2 regions of the Mesorhizobium sp. WSM4806 genome follow, and region 1 is predicted to be linked to the other one. Evidence: predicted binding sites of a transcription regulator. Region 1 holds the regulator's gene; the other holds the start of a gene.

The links. Region 1 encodes HrcA, which represses chaperone genes, less so after heat shock. Its sites were predicted from a motif close to GTTAGCACTCNCNNNNNGNGAGTGCTAAC; they were not measured.
Region 2: the regulator HrcA is predicted to act here: its motif matches at 4,284-4,312, upstream of groES (co-chaperone GroES).

Annotation. Positions count from the first base shown of each region.
Region 1 is NZ_JBVVQZ010000005.1:86,041-93,984, forward strand. Features, by position in the region: gene AC0L2M_RS09875 (caspase family protein) at 1-1,126, opposite strand, end outside; gene hemW (radical SAM family heme chaperone HemW) at 1,320-2,483, opposite strand; gene rdgB (RdgB/HAM1 family non-canonical purine NTP pyrophosphatase) at 2,480-3,142, opposite strand; gene AC0L2M_RS09890 (VOC family protein) at 3,142-3,552, opposite strand; gene rph (ribonuclease PH) at 3,752-4,468, opposite strand; gene hrcA (heat-inducible transcriptional repressor HrcA) at 4,604-5,719, shown strand; gene AC0L2M_RS09905 (hypothetical protein) at 5,801-5,998, shown strand; gene cysK (cysteine synthase A) at 6,304-7,284, shown strand; gene AC0L2M_RS09915 (RNA polymerase sigma factor) at 7,619-7,944, opposite strand, start outside.
Region 2 is NZ_JBVVQZ010000011.1:103,883-111,826, reverse strand. Features, by position in the region: gene AC0L2M_RS18070 (LysE family translocator) at 1-359, shown strand, start outside; gene AC0L2M_RS18065 (nuclear transport factor 2 family protein) at 371-757, opposite strand; gene AC0L2M_RS18060 (OsmC family protein) at 775-1,224, opposite strand; gene AC0L2M_RS18055 (TetR/AcrR family transcriptional regulator) at 1,340-1,951, shown strand; gene groL (chaperonin GroEL) at 2,182-3,837, opposite strand; gene groES (co-chaperone GroES) at 3,899-4,195, opposite strand; gene AC0L2M_RS18040 (bifunctional helix-turn-helix transcriptional regulator/GNAT family N-acetyltransferase) at 4,446-5,381, shown strand; gene AC0L2M_RS18035 (AraC family transcriptional regulator) at 5,481-6,311, opposite strand; cobalamin riboswitch at 6,577-6,777, shown strand; partial or broken gene AC0L2M_RS18030 (ATP-binding cassette domain-containing protein) at 6,866-7,315, shown strand; partial or broken gene AC0L2M_RS18025 (iron ABC transporter permease) at 7,602-7,706, shown strand.

The DNA of each region.
Region 1 (7,944 bases):
GTTTCGCCATGTCGATCTCAGCGCCGGAGTGGCGAGCGAAACGGCGCAACGCCTCCCGGGTCCTTCCACCCCAGATGCCGTCTGGCTTTCCCGGATTACACCCAACGCGGCCAAGCTCGCGCTGTATCCGCTTCGCCAGCTCGTTCGGGGCATCTTCCTGGCTGGCGTCCGATTGATGATCTGCATTCTCCAACTGTTGAATTTGGAGTCTGGCGAGAGGCACAAACAGGCCCTCCGGGTACAGTTGAAGATAATCCTTTAACGCTCCGCTGCTTTTGGAGCCGCGGATTGAGGTCCACAACTCGATTTCCGTCAGGCTCGCATCTCGGCTGCTGTTGTTGGCTGGCGAGACTGCCGTTGGGCCACGAGGAGGGGCAATGAAAATTTCCCTGCCAGGCAGCGATCCATACGTGAATGGTTCCTGCTTGCCGCCTGTCGCGGCCAGAACAGTGTCGCGAACCTTGCGGAACACGAATTGGATGTCTACCCCGGGTTCACCCAAATGCGCCAACAGCCCTGCAGTGTAGGGACTGTTCCGTCCCGCTCCATCGAAAGCGGTTGTACCTTCCTTCGCAGCGTACCCGACCAAGGTTCCGGCTGCCGGTTCAATCGCAGCCAGGCCTCTGCCGATGGAACGCGTTGCGTTTGATCGTCGCATGGCCGCGATAAAAGGGTTGTCCCGGCAAGCATCAAGTAGAACCACCCGCACGCCGGAGACACGGGACAACGCGTTCATCACCAGATCCAGCGGGATTGCCTCAAACTCGACGTCGGAATCAGCGCTCAGGCTGACATCTGTAGGAACGAGAAAATTTCTATTCTCAACCTCAACCCCATGTCCCGCGAAGAAGATTATTGCGAAATCAGCACCTTCCGCCTCGCGACCGAACTCCTGCAGAGCTTTCCTGAACGCGGTATGGTCCAAGTCCATCTTGCGAGATACTTTGAACCCTACCTTTGAGAGCAAGGCAGCCATGTCAGCAGCGTCATTGTTCGGATTGGGAAGTCTAGCGACCCGTTGATAGCTCGAATTGCCGATCACCAGCGCAACACGTTTCTCAGCCCACGCCACCTCCAGCCCGCCGATCAGAGCAATGACAGCAAGCGCGATGTTGAAGAGGCGCATTTTAGCCCCGTGCTCTGCTTCAGCCGCATATTAGCGGCGCCCGACCGAAGCTTGACCAGTCAGGCCTACGCTTGCAAGTAATTATCGGCTGCGGATGGCAGTGGGATGGCCATTCGGCCAAGCAAGCCGAATTTCCAGCATCCTTGCGTGAGCCGACAAATTGTCTGGGACAGGCCAGCTCCTGGCCCAAGCTTTACCGCGCCAGATCCGCCACCACAGCGTCTAGCACGATCATGCCGGCCGGCGTGGCGCGCAGGCGGGCATTGCCGATCGGCGCCACCAGCCCCTCGCCCTGCAGCATGGACAGCCGCGCCGTCGACAGGCCGCGGCCGGAAAACGCTTCATAGCGAGAGAGGTCGATGCCCTCGGCCAGCCTCAGCCCCATCAACAGGAACTCGTCGGCCTCTTCCGAGCGCGTCAGGATCTCGCCGCCGGTGACGCCATGGCCCTTGGCCTCGACCAGATTGGCCCAGGTTTCCGGCATTCTTTCGGCGATCGTCACCACGCGACGGCCGTTTTCGACGAAGCGGCCATGCGCGCCGGGACCGACGCCGACATATTCGCCATAGCGCCAATAGGTGAGATTGTGCCGGCTTTCGGCGCCTGATCTGGCGTGGTTCGAAATCTCATAGGCAGGCAGCCCATGCGCAGCGGTGATCTCCTGCGTCAGCGCATAGAGATCGGCGGCATGGTCATTGTCGGGAATAGCGAATTTCCTGGCCGCATGCAGCGCGTGGAACGGCGTGCCTTCCTCGATGGTCAACTGGTAGAGCGACAAATGGTCGGCGGCATGGCCGATCGCCTGCTCGAGCTCCGCCTGCCACGCTTCCGCTGTCTGGCCGGGCCGTGCGTAGATCAGATCGAACGACAGCCGCGGGAAAATCTCACGCGCCAGGCCAATCGCGTGCAGCGCTTCATCGACATTGTGCAGCCGGCCGAGAAAGCGCAAATCCTTGTCGTTCAGCGCCTGCACGCCGAGCGACACCCGGTTGACGCCTGCCGCCCGATAGCCGCGAAAGCGCTCGGCCTCGACCGAAGACGGGTTGGCTTCCAGCGTCACCTCGATGCCGGCAGGCACCGTCCAGTTCTTCGCCACCGCGTCCAGCACCGTCGCCACGGTTTGCGGCTTCATCAGCGATGGCGTGCCGCCGCCGAGAAAAATGCTGGTCACCTCGCGCGGTCCGGTGCGGTTGCGCATCGTCGCAAGCTCGGTCTCGAAGGCGCGCGCGAAACGCTCCTGGTCGACCGGCTGGTGGCGGACATGGCTGTTGAAGTCGCAATAGGGGCACTTGGCCGCGCAGAACGGCCAGTGCACGTAGACGCCGAAACCGGGGCTGCGGTCGAGCAGCATGGTCATTTCACCGCCGATCGCGCCAAATCCAGTCTGGCCTGCGCGAATTTCTGGAAGGCGCGAGCGCGATGCGACAATGCCGTCGGCTGGCCGGGCTTCCAGCCATGTTTCTCCTCTGCGGTCATTTCGCCGAAGGTCTTTTCGAAACCGTCCGGCACGAACACCGGGTCGTAGCCGAAGCCGAGTTCGCCACGCGGCGGCCATACCAGCGTGCCCTCGACCTCGCCACGGAAATATTCGGCCGCGCCGTCGGGAAAGGCCAGGCAGATGACGGCGACGAAGCTGCCCTTGCGCTGCGCAGGCGCAACCGCGCCGATTTCCTGCAACGCCACTTCGGCTCGCTGCATCGCCATGCCGAAGTCGCGGCTCCCGTCGGGCGCCTCGGCCCAGTTGGCGGTATAGACGCCGGGCGCTCCGCCCAGCGCATCGACACACAGGCCGGAATCGTCCGACAATGCCGGCAGGCCTGTCGTCTTGGCGGCGGCAAAGGCCTTGATATAGGCGTTCTCCTCGAAGGTGGTGCCGGTCTCGTCCGGCTCCGGCAGGCCATATTCCTTGGCCGACTTCGCTTCTATGCCGAACGGCGCCATCAGATCGGCGAATTCGCGCAATTTGCCGGCATTGTGGCTGGCGACAACGATCTCATGTCCATCAAGCGAATGCATCAGATGCCCCAAATTCTTGGTTCGGCGAATTCGATCGAATTGCCGGAGGGGTCGCGAACATAGATCGAGCGGCCACCCTGCGGCCATTCGAACTCGCTTTCGATGGCGATTTTCTTTCGCTCAAGATGCGCTCTCCAGCGCACGATCTCGTCCGCGCTCGCCGCAAAGCAGAGATGGCCGTCGCCGACCGTGCCGTGCGGCGGCACTTTCAGCCTGGCATCGGGCGCCGGCGGCACCTTGGTCGCCTCGGCGTTGAAGATGAGCAGCACGCCGTCCCCGCAACGGAAGAAAAGATGCCTGCCGTCGACCTTGCCCAGCAGATCGAGCCCGAGCACATCGGTGTAGAATTTTTCCGCGGCATCGAGGTCGGTGACGTACAGCGCTGATTCGAGGATGGCAGAGGGTGTCACGAGGCACCCCCCTCTGGCCTGCCCTCTTTGCCAAAACTTGGCATCTCCCCCTCAAGGGGGGAGATTGGCAGCTTCAGCGCTTCCGCACATCCCACGCCGCCGACAGTTGGCGAAAGCCGATTGAATACCCGATCTCCCCCCTTGAGGGGGAGATGGCCGGCAGGCCAGAGGGGGGCGGACAAGCTCGGCATTTTCAGGACTACGCCACGGCCATCTGCTGCAGGCTGACCAGTCGCGCAATACCTTTCTTGGCCAATTCCATCAGCGCCGCAAATTGCTCTTCCGAGAAAGGCTCGCCCTCGGCCGTGCCTTGTATCTCGACAATGCCGCCCTTGCCGGTCATGACGAAATTGGCGTCGGTGCCGGCCGATGAATCCTCGAGATAGTCGAGGTCGATGACCGGCTGGCCGTCGTGGATGCCGCAGGAGATAGCCGCGACATGGTCCTTCAGCACCTTGGCGACGCTGGCCATCTGCCGGGCTTCCATCCAGCGCAGGCAGTCGTAAAGCGCCACCCAGCCGCCGGTGATCGAGGCGGTGCGCGTGCCGCCATCGGCCTGGATCACGTCGCAGTCGACGGTGATCTGCTGCTCACCCAGCGCCTGCAGATCGACCACTGCGCGCAGCGAACGGCCGATCAGCCTCTGGATTTCCAGCGTGCGGCCGCCTTGCTTGCCAGCCGAAGCCTCGCGGCGCATGCGCTCGCCGGTCGAGCGCGGCAGCATGCCGTATTCCGCCGTCACCCAGCCCTTGCCGGAATTGCGCATCCAGCCCGGCACCTTTTCCTCGAGGCTGGCGGTGCACAGCACGTGGGTGTCGCCGAACTTCACCAGGCACGAGCCTTCCGCGTGCTTGGAGACGCCGCGCTCAAAGGAGATGGCGCGCATTTCGTCGAATTGGCGTTTGGAAGGGCGCATTCAGGCTTCTTTCTTGTCGTTTTAGGAGTCGTGGCCGGCTTGTAGCCGCACGCGACGAGAGGCGCAAAGGAAAATGGACCAGTTGCGCGGGCGCGGCCGATGTCTATATCCTTGGGCCGGAGGTATTTGGCTCGAATGACCAAGGCAGTCGATCCCGGTTCCCAGTCGGCGGCAGCGCTCCAATCCCCCGCGCTTCAATCGCCTGCGCTTCAATCGCTCGACATGCGCTCGCGCGACATCTTTCGGCGCATTGTCGATTCCTATCTGAAGGACGGCGAGCCGGTCGGCTCGCGCAGCCTGTCGCGTATCCTGCCGTCTTCGCTGTCGCCGGCCACCATCCGCAATGTGATGAGCGATCTCGAGCATCTCGGCCTGATCTACGCGCCGCATATCTCGGCCGGCCGATTGCCGACCCAGGCCGGCCTGCGCTTCTTCGTCGATGCCTTCATGGAGCTTGGTGATCTCTCCGACGAGGAGCGCCGCACCATCGAGGCGCAGGTACGCGCCTCCGGCTCTGGTGCGACGCTGGAGCACATGCTCACCGAGGCGAGCCAGATGCTGTCCGGCATGTCGCGCGGCGCCGGCCTCGTGCTTGCCGCCAAGAACGAGGTGGCGCTCAAGCATATCGAATTCATCCAGCTCGAGCCGAACAAGGCGCTGGCCGTGCTGGTGTCGCAGAACGGCGACGTCGAAAACCGCGTCGTCGACCTGCCCGCCGGCATCACCGTCTCGCAACTGCACGAAGCCTCGAATTTCCTCAACGCCCATATCCGCGGTCGCACGCTGGCCGAGGCGCGGGTCGAGATCGCCCGCATCAAGGAAGAAACCAGGGCCGCCCTCGACACGCTGTCGCAGGATTTGGTCGAGAAGGGCCTTGCTGTCTGGGCAGGCGCCGAGAGCGGCTTGCCGGCGCGTCTCATCGTGCGCGGTCGCGCCAATCTGCTGGAAAATGTCACCGCCCAGGCCGACATCGAGCTGCTGCGGCATTTGTTCGAGGATCTGGAGACGCAGGACGGGCTGATCCAGCTTCTCGACCTCGCCGAGGAAGGCTCCGGCGTGCGCATCTTCATCGGCTCGGAGAACAAGCTGTTTTCGCTGTCGGGCTCGTCGCTGGTCGTGGCGCCCTATCGCGACAAGGACGCCCGCGTCATCGGCGCGCTCGGCGTCATCGGCCCGACCCGGCTGAACTACGCACGCATCGTGCCGATGGTCGACTATACCGCGCAGCTTATTTCCCGCATGCTGCGATAATGCATGTCGCCCAAAAAACCGAAGCGCGTCGCACGGATCCTTCCAACGCGACACGCTTAAGGGAACCTCAAGGAGAAAAAAATGGCGCTGGAATCATTCAAGGCTCAGATCAGCCTGTTGCTCGAGCAGATGATCAACCAGCCCGAGGATCAGCATGAAGTGCAGGAGCAGTTGCGCGAAAAGCTGGGGGAGATGCGCGCCATGGGCCTGCCGCTGCCGGCCGATCTCGTCGCGCTGGAAAAGCGCCTCGACGACGATTTCTACGCCGCCGGGAACTGAGCCCGAAAGGTGCAAGGACGGCTAGCCGACCGGCGAGCATGAGGATCTCGTGACCGGCTTCGTCGTCTCCGGCGACGCGGTCTGGGGCCGACCGGCAAGTGATGCGGTGCCCCGAGGGCGGCGGCGGTTGCATCTGGCCGTCACCTGCGGGCGAGGATGTATTCAGCATGCGACCCCGTCGGATATTTTCAAACGGCAGACTAGCTTGCGCGGCCGAAGGCTTTATCCTGCCTGGTCGAGACTTAGTTGCCTGACTCACTTGATTGCCTGACCCTTGCCCATCTGACCTCTTGGGAGCGAAACCAATGAACAAGCCCGCCACCACCGTGCCTGTGCCCGGCCGCGGCCGCATCTACAATTCGATCACCGAGACGATCGGCGACACGCCGCTGGTGCGGCTCGACAAGTTCGCCGGGGAAAAGGGCGTCGTCGCCAATCTGCTGGCCAAGCTCGAATTCTTCAACCCGATCGGCTCGGTCAAGGATCGCATCGGCGTCTCGATGATCGAGGCGCTGGAGGCATCGGGCAGGATTGCGCCCGGCAGGACCACGCTGATCGAGCCAACCTCGGGCAACACCGGCATCGCGCTCGCCTTCGCCGCCGCCGCCAAGGGCTACAAGCTGATCCTGACCATGCCGGAAACCATGTCGGTCGAACGCCGCAAGATGCTGGCGCTGCTCGGCGCCGAACTGGTGCTGACCGAAGGGCCGAAAGGCATGAAAGGCGCCATCGCCAAGGCCGACGAACTGGCCGCGACGCTGCCCGACGCCATCATTCCGCAGCAGTTCGAGAATCCCGCCAATCCGGAAATTCACCGCCGCACCACTGCCGAGGAAATCTGGAACGACACTCATGGCGAAGTCGACATCTTCGTCGCCGGCATCGGCACCGGCGGCACCATCACCGGCGTCGGCCAGGTGCTGAAGCAGCGCAAGCCCTCCGTGCATGTCGTCGCCGTCGAGCCGGAAGCCTCGCCGGTGCTGTCGGGCGGCCAGCCCGGCCCGCACAAGATCCAGGGCATCGGCGCCGGCTTCGCGCCGAAGATCCTCGACACGACCATTTATGACGAGATCGTCAAGGTCTCCAACGAGGATTCGGTCGCCAATGCGCGGCTTGTCGCCCGCCTCGAAGGCGTGCCGGTCGGCATCTCGTCGGGCGCTGCCCTGCAGGCGGCGATCGTCGTCGGCTCGCGGCCGGAGAACGAGGGCAAGAACCTGGTGGTCGTTATTCCGTCCTTCGCCGAACGCTATCTGTCGACGATCCTGTTCGAAGGGCTGGGGGCTTAGGCATATTTGTGCCGGCCTGCGGTTGCGGTTTCCTGCGCTTCCGTAGCGCCCGCCAATTGTCGAAGCCGGCGCCGCCCCTCACCTGCCTGCCGGCATTCGCACCCCGTAAACGGGGCGAGGGGGCGCTCTCATTGACGGGTTCGCCAATCGCCAGCGTTGCAGAAAAAAGTGCCGACACCGCGACCAGCCTATTTCTCCCCGTTTACGGGGAGAAATGCCCGGTCCACCCTCCGCAGCTGCTGCGGAGGACGGGCAGGGCAATGAGGGGCGGCACCAGCGGTCGGCCTTAGATCCCAAACATCGGATCATGTCTGACCCCGGCCTTTCCCTGACCTCATTCTTCGGCTGCGAGCCCAGCCCGTCGTGCCTGCAGGAACCGGCGCACGGCCGGGTCGCGTTCGAGGCCGATCGCCCTGTTATAGGCCTCGGTAGCCTCCCGAGTTTTGCCGAGCCTGGCCAGAAGGCCCGCGCGGGCGGCCCAATAAGGCTGATAATCATGCAGCCGTTTCTCGTCGCCAAGCTCATCAAGTGCACTCAATCCCGCCGCGGCGCCGTCGGCCTCGGCAAGGGTCACCGCGCGGTTGATCGAGACCACCGGCGAGCCGGCAATCACCGACAGCGCATCATAGAGCTGTTTAATCGCGGCCCAGTCGGTCCGGC
Region 2 (7,944 bases), on a different contig from region 1:
ACACGCTGAAGGAGAGCGGCAGCTTGAACGTCGGGCAGGATGTCGCGCCGCGCACGACCGGCAAGGTGATCACCTCAGGCATCCTCATCAACATCCTCAACCCGAAGCTGTCGATTTTCTTCTTCGCCTTCCTGCCGCAGTTCGTCAGCACCGCCGAACCGCATGCGCTGTCAAAGATGCTGGAGCTCAGCTCCGTCTTCATGCTTTTGACCTTCATCGTCTTTGTCGGCTACGGCATCTTCGCCGCCTCGATCCGCAGCCATGTCGTGTCGCGGCCGATGGTGCTCACCTGGATGCGCCGCACCTTCGCCGGCGCCTTCGTCGCGCTCGGCGCAAAACTGGCGCTGACCGAGCGGTAGAGCCGCCGGTGCTATCCCTTTACATATCCCATCGCTTCGACGATCAGCCCGTCCGCAACGCGCATCAGATTGACGCCACGGATGGAGTTGCCTTCGGCGGGCCAGTAGCGCCAACGGATTGTCGCCCGCTCACCGGCGACGAACGTTTCTTCAACGTCGAAGCGGGTGCCGGGTTCGCTGGCGATCGCCGACCACAGCCGCACGCATGCCTCACGGCCGGCATGGCGGGCGCCATCCGGCGCCGGCACGGTGTTTTCGATGACGCAGTCCTCGGCCACCAGCTCGGCGAGCGCCGACGGATCATGAAGCTGGAACACGTCGTTGAAGCGCCGGATGATATCGGCCGTCTGTCTGGATTGGTCGTCGGGATGGACGACAATGATGCTATCCCGTTTCATCTCGGTACCTCCTGATTTCATTTTTCCGCAGCGGCGGCCGTGACGAGGTCGGCCTTGAGCCTGATATCCGCCACGCCCGCCAAAGCCCGGGAGACGAGGCATGTTGCTTTCGCCGATTGGGCAAGGCGCTGGAATTCCTCGGGCGCCAGGCCCGGGATTTCGGCTTCCGTTTCGAGGTCGATGCGGGTGAGCGTCGGTCCGGCCGTGCTCGTGCCGAGATGCACCTTGGCGACGGTGTGAATCCCTACGGGGACATGGCCGCCGTTGCCCAGTATGGCGCTCAACGCCATTGAAAAGCAGCCGGCATGTGCCGCCGCAATCAATTCCTCGGGATTGGTGCCGGGACCGTTTTCGAAGCGCGACGGGAAGGAATAGGCGCCTTCGAAGACGCCGCTGCCGAGCCGCAGACGGCCCGAGCCTTCTTTCAACGAACCCTGCCATTGGGCCTCTGCTTCACGGATGGTCATTTTGTCGTTCTCCTCTTCGATGAAAAGCCGAATATATAGACTGATCTACATACTATATAGACCGATTGTCATATTTGGCGCAAGCCTATAAAGCTCACTCCTGACAGAGGTTGACATGGCGAACGACACCCGCATCCGCATGATCGAGGCGACGGCGCTGCTGCTGAGGCAGCGCGGCTATCACGGCACCTCGCTCAACGACATCTTGAGCGCCTCCGGTGCGCCGAGAGGATCGCTCTACTTTCATTTTCCGGGCGGCAAGGACCAATTGGTCATCGAGGTGACGCGCGACAGCGTGGACAAGGTGTCTCGATGGCTTGCCGAAGAGCTGACCGCCGAAATGGATCCGGCGGTGGCTGTCCACCACATCTACCAGTCGGTCGCACGCATGCTGGAGGACAACCAGTTCACGCTTGGCTGTCCGATCGCACCCGTGGTGCTGGACTCGCCGGCCGACGTGCCGGAGTTGGCCGAACTGTGCCGGTCGGCTTTTGAGCAATGGGTAGGCCTGCTGCAGGCGGCCTTCGTCAGGGCAGGGGTGCCTGAGCGCCGCGCCCGCGCCCTGGCGCTGCTTGTCGAATCGTCGCTGGAAGGGCTGATGGTGATCGCGCGCGCCAGCCGCGACCGCGCCCCGGTGCTGGCGGTGGCAGATGAAGTTGCTGCGCTGATTGAAGGTGCCTTGCCTGCCAAAGGGGAGCTGACACGGCGCATTGACGCCGCCTTCTGAGCCGGGCAGCCCGCTAAATAAAGCAAACAAAAAGGGCGCCTTTCGGCGCCCTTTCCGTGAATGCGAGGCAATGTTGGATTAGAAATCCATGCCGCCACTCAAGCCCGCTTGCGGGCTTGAGCAACTTAGATTCATGGGCGTGCTTATGGACTTCTTAGAAACCCATGCCGCCACTCAAGCCCGCTTGCGGGCTTGAGCAACTTAGATTCATGGGCGTGCTTATGGACTTCTTAGAAGTCCATGCCGCCCATGCCGCCCATGCCGCCCCCGCCCATGCCGCCTGGCATGCCGCCGCCAGCCGACTCCTTCTTCGGAGCCTCCGCGATCATGGCTTCGGTGGTGACCAGCAGGCCGGCGACCGAGGCCGCGTCCTGAAGAGCTGTGCGCACGACCTTGACCGGATCGACGATACCCATGGCGATCATGTCGCCATATTCGCCGGTCTGGGCGTTGAAGCCGAAGGTCGGGCCCGTGTTCTCGAGAATCTTGCCGGCAACGATCGATGCTTCCGCACCGGCGTTGGCCGCGATCTGGCGGGCCGGAGCCTGCAGCGCGCGACGCACGATGCTGATGCCAGCGGTCTGGTCGGAGTTGGCGCCGCTGACGGTGATGGCCAGCGAAGCGCGCAGGAGTGCGACGCCGCCGCCGGGAACGATGCCTTCTTCGACGGCCGCGCGGGTCGCGTTGAGGGCGTCGTCGACGCGGTCCTTCTTTTCCTTGACTTCGATCTCGGTCGCACCGCCGACGCGGATGACGGCAACGCCGCCCGCCAGCTTGGCGAGACGTTCCTGCAGCTTCTCCTTGTCATAGTCCGAGGTGGTCTCCTCGATCTGCTGCTTGATCTGGGCGACGCGGCCCTGGATCTCGGCCTTCTTGCCGGCGCCGTCGACGATGGTGGTGTTCTCCTTGGAGATCGACACCTTCTTGGCGCGGCCGAGCATGTTGAGGCCGACATTTTCGAGCTTGATGCCGAGGTCTTCGGAAATGACCTGTCCACCGGTGAGGATGGCGATGTCTTCCAGCATGGCCTTGCGGCGATCACCGAAGCCCGGCGCCTTGACGGCGGCGATCTTCAGGCCGCCACGCAGCTTGTTGACGACCAGCGTGGCCAGGGCCTCGCCTTCGACGTCTTCCGAGATGATGACCAGCGGCTTCGAGGTCTGCACGACAGCCTCGAGGATCGGCAGCATGGCCTGCAGATTGGAGAGCTTCTTCTCGTGGAGAAGGATGTAGGCGTCTTCCAGATCCGCAACCATCTTGTCGGCGTTGGTGACGAAGTAGGGCGAGAGATAGCCGCGGTCGAACTGCATGCCTTCGACGACTTCGAGTTCGGTCTCGGCGGTCTTGGCTTCCTCGACCGTGATGACGCCCTCATTGCCGACCTTCTGCATCGCTTCGGCGATCATCGAGCCGACCGAAGCATCGCCATTGCCGGCGATGGTGCCGACCTGGGCAACCTCTTCCGAGGTCTTGATCTTCTTGGCGTTCTTGATCAGCGTCGAGACGACGTCGCTGACCGCGAGGTCGATGCCGCGCTTCAGGTCCATCGGGTTCATGCCGGCGGCAACCGCCTTGTGGCCTTCCTGGACGATCGACTGCGCCAGAACGGTCGCGGTCGTGGTGCCGTCGCCGGCGATGTCGTTGGTCTTCGAAGCAACTTCGCGGACCATCTGCGCGCCCATGTTCTCGAACTTGTCCTCAAGCTCGATTTCCTTGGCGACGGTGACGCCGTCCTTGGTGATGCGCGGGGCGCCGAACGACTTGTCGATGACCACGTTGCGGCCCTTGGGGCCGAGCGTGACCTTCACTGCGTCGGCGAGGATGTTGACGCCGCGCAGCATGCGCTCACGGGCATCGCGAGAAAATTTTACGTCTTTGGCAGCCATTTTTAGCTCCTGGCAGGGGCTTGAATTGAGCCCGGGGTTTAAGCGATGGTGAGGCCGATATTCAGCCGATGATGCCCATGATGTCGGATTCCTTCATGATCAGAAGGTCTTCGCCATTGAGCTTGACTTCGGTGCCCGACCACTTGCCGAACAGGATGCGATCGCCGGCCTTGACGTCCAGCGGGACGAGCTTGCCGGCTTCGTCGCGGGCGCCGGAACCAACGGCGATGATCTCGCCTTCCTGCGGCTTTTCCTTCGCCGTGTCGGGGATGATGATCCCGCCGGCAGTCTTGGATTCGGATTCAACCCGGCGTACGACCACGCGGTCATGAAGCGGGCGGAACTTCGACTTTGCCATTTTTTATTCCTCGGTGAGAATGGTGAGAATAGTTCCTCCGTCCGGCGGCGCCGGACAAACCTATAAGCCCGGCGGCGCCGGACCTACGCTTAGCACTCACCAATGGCGAGTGCTAACGTGGCGGTGAGATAAGCCGGTGGCTGGCGAGAGTCAAGGCGCTGAGTGAGCTGATCGACAGCCGCAGCCTGCTTCGAACTGATACTTGACTAAGTCAACTAAATGGTTGATCTTGTGCTGGCAGGAGGATGCCATGACGATTCATCATCAACCCGGCAGGGAGCGGATCGATGCGGTGCGGGGCTTCAACCGCTTCTACACCCGCCAGATCGGGCTGCTCGATGAAGGGCTGCTGAAAAGCGCCTTCTCGCTGACCGAGGCTCGGGTGCTCTATGAACTGGCGCATCGCGATGGCCTGACCGCCACCGATCTTGCGCGCGATCTCGGTCTCGACCCCGGCTATCTCAGCCGGTTGCTGAAAAAATTCGAGGAGCGTGGTCTGGTCGAGCGCGTGGCGACGCGAGCCGATGCGCGGCGCTCGTCGATTGCGCTGACGCCGGCGGGAAGAGCGGCGTTCGCGCCGCTGAACCAGGGTTCGCACGATCAGGTCGCGGCCCTGCTCGAGCGGCTTTCCGCACCGGAACAGGACAGGCTGGTCAAGGCGATGCAGACGGTGCAGCACCTACTGGGCGAGAGTGCAGAGCCCAAGGTCCTTTACATGCTGCGGTCCTTGCAGGTCGGCGACATCGGCTGGATCATCCATCGCCAGGGCCTGCTCTACGCGCAGGAATATGGCTGGGACGAAACTTATGAGGCGCTGGTCGCCGAAATCCTCGGCGCTTTCGCCAAATCCTACGATCCGAAATGGGAACGCAGCTGGATCGCCGAGCGGGAAGGGGAAGTCGTCGGCTCGGTCTTCGTCGTGCGCCAGTCGGACGCGGTGGCGAAGCTGCGCCTGCTCTACGTCGAACCCTCGGCGCGCGGTCTCGGCATCGGCAGGCGGCTGGTCGAGGAATGCATCCGCTTTGCCCGTGCCAAGGGCTACAAGACGTTGACGCTGTGGACCAACGACGTGCTCACCTCAGCGCGCCGCATCTACGAGGCGGCCGGGTTCAAGCTGGCCAATCAGGAACGCCACCACGCCTTCGGCAAGGATCTGGTCGGCCAGAACTGGAACCTGGAGTTGTAGCGTCTTTCCCTACTCCCCTTGTGGGACAAGGGGAGTAGGCAAGATAAGGCGGAGCGCCTCGACACTAGTCTCCAACACAAGTTGAAAACTGGCCCTTCCTCACCCGACCGGTATCCAGACTTCCAGCCCGCCATTGCCGCTGCGCGGATCGAATTCGGGGCCGTAGCGCTCGAATTCGGGCGCGTCGGCAATCTTGTGCCCGGAGGCCGGCAGCCATTTGTTCCAGATCGTGTTGACCGTGCGGCGGATGGTCGAGATGTGGCCACGATGGGCGAACACGGCGTATTTCTGCATCGGCACGCGTACGCGCGAAAACTCCTTCGGCAGGTCCGAAAAATCGGACACCTCGACGCCGGCGATATAGTCGAAATTGCCTGCATCGTCGCCGTTGACGCAGACGCCATAGGCGACGTCGCCGACCTCGCCTGGAATGTTGCCGATATAGGGGCCGAACCGCTGCCACTGCATCGGGATGCCGGCGCTGGTTTCGCAGCTGTAGCGCTCGCCGAGACCGGCGATGAGGAACGGCCGGCTGGTTTCGAAACGCGGCGGCTCGAGATTGGTGAGGAAGGACTGGTCCATCAGGATCGGCTCCACGAGATCGAGGTTTTTGAGCGAGCCTTGCGCGCGCACCAGTTCCGGCGTGGTGCCGAACTGGTCGCGGAAGGCACGGGTGAAAGCCTCATGCGAGGCATAGCCGGCGTCGAGCGCGACCGAGAGGATGTCCGGTGCGCCGGCGGCGAGCCTGCGCGCCGCCTCGGTCAGGCGGCGAGAACGCAGGTAGCCCATCACCGAACGTCCGGTCGCCGCACCGAAAGCCCGCGTCACGTGAAAGCGCGACACGCCGCTGCTGTTGGCGACATCGTCGAGCGAGATGGCCTCCGGCAGATGGCTTTCGACGAACCACAGCGCTTTCTCGGTCGGGTTCATATGGCTCCTCGCTGTGGGACTGCGCATTGGCCAGGTCATGGTATCGCTTACTGGTGGAGGCAGTTTGATCGAAATTGCGCACCGCGCAATGCGACGGTGATCGGCAAGCCGAAAGCGTTGGGCGAAGGGGTTGACAGGCGCAGGCGTTGTCTTTTAAGTAGTAACGTTATTACATTACGAGATTCGGTATGCTCGTTCTGACAAGACCATTGCTCGCGGGGCACTCCGGAACCCGGAAATTTATTGCGCTGGGATTGGCGGAAAACTAGGGTGGCTGACTGATGGTCCCCAAGCCGAAAGGCGAGGGGTGAAAAGGGAACACGGTGAGATCTTCGGATCGAGGCCGTGGCTGCCCCCGCAACTGTAAGCGGCGAGCAAAATCCGAAATGCCACTGGCCAAGGCTGGGAAGGCAGGATGGCGCAAGGACCCGCGAGCCAGGAGACCTGCCATCGCACGAGTTGACCGGACGGGGTGTGCCGGGAGGAGACGTGGACATCGGTCTTGTCGGCCGGTCCAGCTTCCTTCCGTCGCCATTTGAGAAAGTGACGGTAAGTTGGATGCCTGCCAGCCTCTTCTTGAAGCGCGTGAACTGAGCGCCACGGCGAATGGCCAGCGCCTGGTCAGTGCGGTCAGCCTTTCCGTCGCGGCGGGAGACCGCCTCGCCATCATCGGTCCCAACGGCGCCGGCAAGACGACGCTGCTGCGCATGCTATGCGGCACGCTGCGTCCGAGCGCGGGAGGTGTGAGATTTTCCGGACGCCGGCTGGAGACATTTCCGGCCGCCGAGCGGACGCTGCACATGGCGGTCGTCGGCCAGACCGATCAGCCCGATCCGCGGCTTGCCGTGATCGACTACGTCGGACTTGGGCGGGTCCCGCATGCCGGCTGGCGACGCAGGAGCGAGCAACGCGACGTCGTCGTCGAAGCGCTTCGCAGAACTGGCCTGCTGCCGCTGCTCGGCCGCACGATCGGCTCGCTGTCGGGTGGTGAGCGGCAACGCGCCCAGTTGGCGCGCGCCATCGCCCAGGAGCCGAAAATCCTGTTCCTCGATGAACCGACCAATCATCTCGATCCGCGCGCCCGCAGCGAACTTCTCGAACTCGTATCGCAGCTTGGCATGACCGTCGTGGCGGTGCTGCATGATCTGTCGCTGGTCACGCCATTTGCCACCAGGGTCGCGGTGATGAACGAGGCCCGGCTGCAGGCACTCGCCGGTCCGCGCGAGGCGCTGACCAAGCAGTTGATCCGCGAGATTTTCGGCGTCGACGTGCTTCGGCTGCGCCATCCGACTGGCGCGCACGCTGCTGCCGCCGCAGGAACTGCCGATCGGCATCATCACCAGTTCGGTCGGCGCTTTCTTCGTGGTCACCATGCTCATTCGCAATCGTTCATGATGGGCTGCCATGCACACTTGCCGGCTTCTGGCACAATGCCGAGTCTTTGGACTGACCTCTGGGACCGGCGCAGCGCGCCGAACCGCCCGTCGAGATTTTCACCGGCAGGATCGGCCATCATGTGCGATGGGCCTGCACGAGATTGGCTCCACCTTCTCCCCTTGTGGGCCCCCTTGTGGGAGAAGGTGGCCGCGAAGCGGCCGGATGAGGGGTGCTCCAGCTTGGAACCGACAGCGCT